4 regions of the Bilifractor sp. HCP3S3_D3 genome follow, and region 1 is predicted to be linked to each of the others. Evidence: predicted binding sites of a transcription regulator. Region 1 holds the regulator's gene; each other region holds the start of a gene.

Region 1 (2,208 bases):
CAGACGGCGGTCAAAATCTTTTTCCTCAAATCCGAGTCCCTTCAGGACGCCTGTGATCTCGCTCTCCGCCGCATATCCGTTCTGGAGCTCAAACTCATGCATCAGCTCTGTATAGCGGTTCATCAGCGAAACGGCCTCTTCGCCCGTGACCGTGTCCATCCGGCGCTCCATTTCCCGCAGACGCTGCTCCATATCGAGGATATCCTGCTTTGCCTTCCGGACCTCCTGATAGATCGTCTCATCGGATTCCATGTCCTGGTACTGTGCCAGATATCCCATGGTCTTGCCGTGTGTGACGGTGACTTCTCCGGTATCCGGGCTGAGAGCTCCGGTAATGATCCGGAGGAGCGTCGATTTGCCCGCTCCGTTCACGCCGATCAGAGCGGCCTTGTCCCTTTCTTCAATATGAAAGGAAATATCCTTCAGGATTTCCTCTGATCCAAATGTCTTGCTGATATTCTGACAGGAGAGAATCATATCTGTCCACCTCACACATTCGTAGCTTTTCCTGTTTGCGTCCCGCCGCTTCTCTGGCGGAGCATTTACCTTCCAATTATACCGAAAAAAAACAACAAAGCAAGGGCACCGGGAAAAAGAGAAATACTTTGACAAAAATTAGACAATTACATATAATGGTAGTAGCTTCAAGGAGGTTTTCTTATTATGAGTCAGAAAGAAATTTCGAAAGCCGTTATCAAGAGGCTGCCCCGTTATTACCGGTATCTCGGTGAACTTCAGGAGGCCGGCGTTGAGCGGATTTCTTCCGGTGAACTCAGTCAGCAGATGAAGGTGACCGCCTCTCAGATCCGGCAGGATCTGAATAATTTCGGCGGTTTCGGGCAGCAGGGCTACGGTTATAATGTGCAGTATCTTCGAGAGGAGATCGCCAAAATTCTCGGACTGGACCGCATACACAATATTATCATTATCGGTGTCGGACATCTGGGACAGGCTCTCGCGAATTATACGAACTTTGAGAAGAACAGTTTCCGTATCATCGGACTTTTCGACAATAATCCCGAATTAAAGGGCAAGGTCATCCGGGGTGTTCCAATCCGTATGACGGACGAGATTCCATCCTTTCTCCGGGAGAATGATGTCGAAATCGCGACGCTGACTCTCCCAAAGGAATACGCCATTGAGGTAAGCAAGATGCTGATCGAAAACGGCATTCACGCCATCTGGAATTTTGCGCACACCGATCTGAACCTTGTGGTACCGAAGAATGTGGCTGTTCAGAATGTTCATCTGTCCGAAAGTCTGATGCGGCTGTCCTACAACCTCAAGACACTCGAAGAGAAGTAGACACCTGCCGATACAAGACGATATAAGAGCCCCTCGCGTAGATGGGGGCTCTTTTTGGAACGGAAAAGAAAATTGTTATCGGATCTCATCAATTGGAGCAGAGAAGAGAACGTTTATCGGATCTCATGAATTGGAGCAGTGAAGAGAACGTTTATCGGATCTCATGAATTGCGCTGTTCTTCAGCAGAAAGGGAGGATACAGAATGAAACTGATCTTGAGTGCAAGGCAGCATCAGGACGCGGATCGAAGCGCTGTCGCGGCTGGAATGCCTTCCATGGTCCTCATGGAGCGGGCGGCACTTGCCTGTGCATCAGAAATTGAAAAACGGCAGTATGACATGGATCGGATCCTCGTCGTCTGCGGAACGGGAAACAATGGCGGAGACGGAGTCGCTGTGGCCCGCGTTCTCTGCGAGGAAGGATACAGCTGCACGGTTTTTCTTGCCGGACCGGAGGAAAAATTCAGTGACCAGCTGAAACAGCAGCTTCATATCATCGAGGGTTTTCCGATCCCGGTCATCCGCGCCCGCAGCACACCGGGCGCGGAACTGGAGGATTTCCATCCGGAGGATTATTCTCTTATTATAGACGCTCTTTTCGGGATCGGGCTGAAACGGGACATCACCGGAATATATGCCGAACTTATTGACCGAATCAATCATTCCGAGCTTCCTGTCGCCGCTGTCGATATGCCGTCCGGTGTCAACACCGACTCCGGCGTGATCATGGGGACAGCTGTCCGTGCGGATCTCACTGTCACGTTCACAACCGGAAAGGCAGGTCTCTACATCTATCCAGGAGCAGCCTGTGCCGGGAAGGTCAAAGTGAAGCAGATCGGAATTCCGCTTACCAGAGAAATCACGAAGGCCTGCCATCTGTATACCATCGAACACAGTGATCTTG
Region 2 (2,208 bases), on a different contig from region 1:
GGCCGGTGTTGTAGCCGTTCATGTAGCGGCGGAAATTTCTCCGCGTCTGCCGCTGGCTTCTGCTCATGCCCTGCGTTCCATGTGTGAGGAAGAAGAAAATAATCGTGCTGGCGAGTGAGCAGACAATCATGATGATCCTCGGAAGACGCATTGACGCGGGGGAACTGATGACGTCATAGATCAGATAAATGATGTCAACGATGGCCAGGTATTTGATCCGGATCGGTATGATGAACATAAACAGCATCTTCTGATCGGGAAAGGTCAGGGCGAATCCGAGGAAGATGGACAGACTGACATAGTACGTGGAGAACATCATTCCATAATCCACACCGGTGATGGCGTACAGGACGAATGCGCCGATGACGGTCATGATCAGACCGAAGAAAATGTATACGTCATAGAGAAAATCGCCCCAGGTCCGCTCCAGGAGCGTTCCGAGCTGATAGTAACAGATCAGCATGATGATGGTCCAGATATTCAGAGATGACGGGGGAATCAGCCACCAGGATACGAGACGCCACACCTGCCCCTTCAGAATAAGAGATGGTGAAAGCGTCAGATAGTTAAAGACCGTTCCATATTCCGGATTCATGAGTGCCATGAAGTAGAGAATATATCCTGCTACATAGGTCATAATGATGTAAATGGTCAGATGATGGATTGCATACTTTCCGATTTTTCGTTCCAGTTTGTGTAAAAAATCCATGGATCCTGTCCTTTCTTTCCCGTATTAAGACGGATGTCAGGTGAAACAGAATATCCTGTCATCCGGTGATACGATATTGCCGACTCTCTTGTTAATTTCTACAATTATAAGGGGCAGCCGAAGGGTTGTCAACGTCGCACAATGCCGCAGCCCTGCGTTGGTTGTCTGCAATATTTGACGCATCTTTCTCGTATTCTTCGTTGATAACAATTTAACAAAATGACATAATATGGAATTGTAATCCCGGTTGGATGAAGGCGGATAGTAGGACTTTTCAGGCCGGGGTTAGGACAGAACATCGGAATCACAGAGGATTCCGGAACGGTCTCAGAGAATTATACAAGACAGATTCCATAAAGGAGGATACTATGGCTAGATTACGTTTAATGAGAGCACCGCTAAAGTATGTTCAGGGAAAGGATTCGCTGCTTCATTTCTATGATCAGCTGCAGGATCTCGGATCAAAATGGCTTTTTATCTGTTCACACAGCGGATATAAGAATTGTCATGATAAAATCGAGAAGAGTTTTGAGGGAACAGATAACGTCCGTCATTATGAAGTATTCAGCGGTATCTCCAGTATCGGTGAGATTGAAAAGATGCGGAAGATTGTCCGTGAGGAAGGCATCGATACGGTAGTCGGTGTAGGCGGAGGATCGGCAATTGATACCGCCAAGGCAACCGCATATTATGAGAAGATCCATGACGTCTCCTGCCCCACTGTCTGCGCGACAGATGCTCCCTGCACAGGACTTTCTGTTATTTACAACGATGATCATTCGTTTAACAGCTATCTCTTCTATCCGAAAAACCCGGATGCCGTAATTGTCGACAGTGCGGTTATCGCAAACGCGCCGACCCGTTTTCTGATTGCGGGCATTGGTGATGCGCTCGGTACATATTTCGAGGGAAGAGCCTGCGTTCGTACCGATGCGCCGAGCCTTGAAAATGGTGGAATTACCCGTTCTGCCATGGCGCTCTGTGAGCTTTGCTACAAGACACTGCGTGACTACAGCGCAGCAGCAATTCGCGCGTGTGAGAATCATGTGGTAACACCCGCACTGGATGCGATCATTGAGGCAAATACCTATCTCTCAGGAGTTGGTGCGGACAATGCCGGGCTGGCAGCTGCGCATTCCTTCTACAATGGGTACACAGGTCTCGAGAATCATCCGGCGCAGCATGGATTATGTGTTGCATTCGGTACTCTGGTTCAGCTGCAGCTTGAGGGCGCTCCCCGTGAAGAGTTCGATGAAGTGCAGAACTTCTGCCGTGAGACGGGGCTTCCGGTTACGCTTGCAGAGCTCGGTGTAACTACGGATGAACAGGTCAGAAAGATTGCAGAGCTGGCTTGCGTTGAAGGGGAATCCATTCACAACATGGTTGCGGATGTTACAGCGGAGCAGCTTTATGACGCAATCCTGGCTGCAGATGCACTTGGAAAAGAACTGCAATAAGGAATAAAGCGGTTCGTTTCCGGTTCGTGTGTGGAGCGGTGA
Region 3 (2,208 bases), on a different contig from region 1:
GTACGATTATCTGGACGGAAATCCGGAATGTATGGCTGCCTCTGTCGGATATGTCAACGACATCGATACCATCGGCGCGATTGACAATTTTATCTCTATTAATAACGCTGTGGACATTGATCTTTACGGACAGGTTAACGCCGAGAGCGCAGGGATCAAGAATATTTCGGGAGCCGGCGGACAGCTTGACTTTGTACTCGGAGCGTATAAATCCAGGGGCGGCAAGAGCTTTATCTGCCTGTCGTCCGCGTACAAGGACAAAAAGACCGGGGAGATCAAGAGCCGGATCCGTCCGACGCTGACCCCGGGAAGCGTGGTTACAGATACCCGCGCGAACACGATGTATATCGTGACCGAATATGGAAAGGTCTGCCTGAAGGGGCTCTCCATGTGGCAGAGAGCGGAACAGCTGATCAATATCGCACATCCGAAGGTACGGGATGAACTGATCCGTGAGGCGGAGAAAATGAACATCTGGAGACGGTCCAATAAGAGATGACATGCGGCGGCGATGTCAAGGAAAAAACTATACAAGATTGCAATCCAAATTTAGTAAGTTTTTTCCGAAATAAAGATTGATAAATATTTGACAAAAAGGCGGAATAGGGGTATTATGATTACATCGTTAAGAAATAAACGAGCATTGTTCCGGCGGTCTGGATCAGAAGACGCGGTACAGCGTTCCGGCTTTTTCCTGACGGTGATTCATGAGGAAATACATATTTCACGTACTAAATATTTATTTTTTAAGGAGGCTTTAATATGGCTGAGAAAATTGTTATTGCTGGCGCCTGCCGTACTGCGATCGGTAAGATGGGTGGAGAACTTAGCACAGTTCCGGTTGCTGATCTCGGAACAATTGTTATCAAAGAGGCTCTGAAGCGCTCCGGAGTACCGGCGGATAAGGTAGACATGGTATACATGGGATGTGTACTTCAGGCAGGACAGGGACAGAACGTTGCCCGTCAGGCTTCCGTAAATGCAGGAATTCCGGTTGAAGTTCCGGCAATGACTCTGAATATTCTCTGCGGTTCCGGACTTGCGGCTGTGAACATGGCAGCAGACATGATCCGTGCTGGAGAGGCAGAAATCGTTGTTGCAGGCGGCATGGAGAGCATGTCCAAGGCTCCGTACCTTCTGCAGAACGGACGTTATGGATATAGAATGGGCGATGGAGCACTGATTGATTCCATGACGCATGACGCTCTTACCGATGCGTTCAACAATTATCATATGGGAATCACAGCTGAGAATGTTGCCGAGAAATACGGCCTGACCAGAGAAGAGCTCGACGAGTTCTCCGCAAAATCTCAGCAGAAGGCCTGCAAGGCAATTGAAGAGGGCAAGTTCAAGGATGAGATCGTTCCGGTAGAGGTGAAGGGACGTAAGGGCAAGGTTACCATCGTTGATACCGATGAGGGACCGCGTCCGGGAACAACAGCAGAAGGACTTGCAAAGCTTCGCCCCGCTTTCAAGAAGGACGGAATTGTAACCGCGGGTAATGCTTCCGGAATCAATGACGGTGCGGCAGCAGTTGTAGTAATGACAGAATCCAAGGCAAAAGAGCTCGGTGTAAAGCCGATGGCTTCCTGGATCGCAGGCGCGCTCGGCGGTGTTGATCCGGCTATCATGGGCGTGGGACCGATCGTAGCTACCAGAAATCTGCTGAAGAAGACCGGAATGACCGTTGCGGACTTCGATCTGTACGAGGCAAATGAGGCATTTGCTACACAGTCTCTCGCAGTTGCCAAGGAACTCGGATTTGATCCGGAGAAGCTGAATGTAAACGGAGGAGCAATCGCTCTTGGACATCCGGTAGGATGCTCCGGAACAAGAATCCTTGTTACTCTGCTCTATGAGATGCAGAAGAGAAAAGCGAACAAAGGTCTTGCAACTCTTTGCATCGGCGGCGGCATGGGCTGCGCTACCGCGGTAGAGAGATACGAGGAGTAAACGGAAACTTATCAGGAGCTGAAACGGAGCTGTTTTTCCCTGCACAGGGAGAGCCGTTTCCGGCTCCTGAATCATATTGGATAAGAAAGGGTTTCTATCATGGCATATGTTACATATGAAACCGAAGGCGCGGTAGCAATTGCCACTATTGACCGCCCGAAGGCTCTGAATGCATTAAACAGCGAAGTTCTTGACGATCTGGAGAAGGTGATTGAGGGCATTGATCTTGATACCATCCGCTGCCTTATCATCACC
Region 4 (2,208 bases), on a different contig from region 1:
ACGGACCACGAAGCAGGAGAGTCTGTCCTTTATATTTCTCAAAGACTTCATCTGTGACTCTGCCGACCTTGCGGAGCGTCAGATCGATATAATCCTTACCGATGCCGCTGACAGAAATCGGTGCCTCTCCGAACTTCGGAACAGATACCTCAAAAAACTGACCGGGCTTTACCTCTCCCGAATAGCTGAGACGGAAGGTATATTCCTTTTTTGTGTGCCGGATTACATCCAGAATTTCAGACGTGAAGGGAATGTATGGATTTTTTTCATTTGCTGCCATTTGCACCTGCCTCCTTTCCCGCTGCATCCGCAGATTCCGCAGCGAGTTCATTCACTCTCTGATTCACCTTATTGATGATTTTGGAGAAGGAGATGTACTCCGGACAAACAGCATCACAGCGGCCGCAGCCGACGCACATATCATAGCCGAAGCGTTTCCGGAAGTCATAGATTTTGTGAAGCACCTTAAACCGCATCCGTTCTCCCTGCGTTCTTCTGTACTGACCGCCGCCGGCTACGTTCGTATAGCCGTCAATCATGCAGGACGCATTTACACGGCGTCTCTCGCCAACCTTCCCGTTGTCGGTATAGTAGATGTCCTGCATGGTGAAGCAGGTGCATGTAGGACATACAAGGGTACAACGGCCACAGCCGATACACCTCGCCGTGTATTCATCCCAGATCGGATCCTTGTAGATACTGTTCGGAATTTCATCGGGGATTTCCACCCTGGTCCGGTTCTCAACGGGATAGGAGGGCGTTATCTCGGCCTTCACACCGCCAGCCTCTTCAAAAACAGCCTTCAGGGAAGTGTCCGGTACATCACAGCAGAATCCATCCGGCGTCTGCTCTACGGAGAACAGATATCCCTCTGTCACCCGGTTTGTTCCCATGCTGACCGAAAATCCGTCCGGATCATCCGCCTCATCACCGGCGATCAGCGCAAACTTTACATGATCGCGGATGTTCTCATAGAAATAATCCTTCGGTCCATTGCCAAGATAGATCTGATCCAGTCGTTTTACCGCGTGAATATCATAGCTGCGAAGAAAAACAATCACATCCCGGGTGTCACGATCCGCTTCCTTCACAACATTCTCCGTGAAGAAGAAGAGCGTCTCAGACAGCGGCGTCAGGATCTCCTTGAAAGAGTAGTCCGACTTCTTCTGAAGCTCGATTTCCGACGCATCCGTAATAAACTCATAGCGGATGACATCCGTATCCGTGAATCTTCCCTCCCCGACCTTACGGACAGGCGCAAAGATTCGATAATTTTTGCCGAGATTCTTCACCACCCGAGAGAATCCGGCTCCATCTAGCGTGTATCCCATGTAAATACCTCCTCGTATATATACAGGACATCTACTTCCACACTGTTAAATATAACAAATACTATGAAAAAAGAATACCGATTTCATTATAGTTAAAAATTTAACAATGCGTATCTGACTCATCATTCCAATTATATCACTCCCGCAGATTCATCTGGTTGCACATGCAACGTTAATGATCAATTCTTTGTAAACGCAGACCGGTTGCGAAAAAAATGACCAATTCTTTGTAAACGCAGACCGGTTGCGAAAAGAGAGCCTGCGTCCTATAATTTTGCTTAAGGTTACGTCTGGCCTGATCCGCCGGACAGTCAATGGATACGGAGGAACAGCATGCGGTTAAAAGAAGAAGAAATCGCAGAGATATGCGAGGCAGAGATACCTCTTTTCGCGGGACTCGATTCCGGGAAGATCGGAGCGCTGGCCGGTCATCTGGACAGTCATATTTCCGGTTTTAAAAAGGGATCGCATATAATTATGGAAGAGGAAAATGTGAAGTTTATCGGCATTGTTTTGTCCGGAAGGGTGGATATGATCCGGGAGGATGTCCGGGGAAATAAAATTTTCATCATTTATATGAGAAAAGGGGAACTTTTCGGAGAAACCTTCAACATCATGAAGCAGACTGCCTCGAGGGTCACCTTCTGTGCGGCGGAAGATACCCGTGTGATTTTCCTGTCCCTGAACCGCATCCTTCATCCCTGCAGCAATCAGTGCGTCTTTCATGTGAACCTTGCGGACAATCTGTATGATCTTCTCGGGCAGAAAAATATGCAGCTGATAGAAAAAATAGAGATCGTATCCAAGCCGGACCTGAGGAGCAAGATCCTAAGCTATCTGTCGCTGCAGGCAGAAAAGCAGAACACCCGCTACATCG

Evidence for each region. The regulator Rex, encoded in region 1, represses fermentation and respiration genes when NADH is low (regulators of the CRP and FNR family bind a similar motif). The targets are predictions, from matches to a motif close to ATTGTTAANTANTTAACAAT.
Region 2: a site for Rex is predicted at 909-928, ahead of ACTNDI_RS01405 (glycerol dehydrogenase). Genes of this name have one in related genera too.
Region 3: a site for Rex is predicted at 575-594, ahead of ACTNDI_RS02480 (acetyl-CoA C-acetyltransferase). Genes of this name have one in related genera too.
Region 4: a site for Rex is predicted at 1,420-1,439, ahead of asrA (anaerobic sulfite reductase subunit AsrA). Genes of this name have one in related genera too.

The regions. Positions count from the first base shown of each region.
Region 1 is NZ_JBQHWP010000008.1:113,366-115,573, forward strand. It holds gene ACTNDI_RS06620 (ABC-F family ATP-binding cassette domain-containing protein) at 1-477, opposite strand, end outside; gene ACTNDI_RS06625 (redox-sensing transcriptional repressor Rex) at 664-1,305, shown strand; gene ACTNDI_RS06630 (NAD(P)H-hydrate dehydratase) at 1,509-2,208, shown strand, end outside.
Region 2 is NZ_JBQHWP010000002.1:49,916-52,123, forward strand. It holds gene ACTNDI_RS01400 (hypothetical protein) at 1-709, opposite strand, end outside; gene ACTNDI_RS01405 (glycerol dehydrogenase) at 1,078-2,166, shown strand.
Region 3 is NZ_JBQHWP010000003.1:36,566-38,773, reverse strand. It holds gene ACTNDI_RS02485 (butyryl-CoA:acetate CoA-transferase) at 1-499, shown strand, start outside; gene ACTNDI_RS02480 (acetyl-CoA C-acetyltransferase) at 763-1,953, shown strand; gene ACTNDI_RS02475 (enoyl-CoA hydratase-related protein) at 2,053-2,208, shown strand, end outside.
Region 4 is NZ_JBQHWP010000009.1:32,224-34,431, forward strand. It holds gene asrB (anaerobic sulfite reductase subunit AsrB) at 1-280, opposite strand, end outside; gene asrA (anaerobic sulfite reductase subunit AsrA) at 267-1,331, opposite strand; gene ACTNDI_RS06895 (Crp/Fnr family transcriptional regulator) at 1,665-2,208, shown strand, end outside.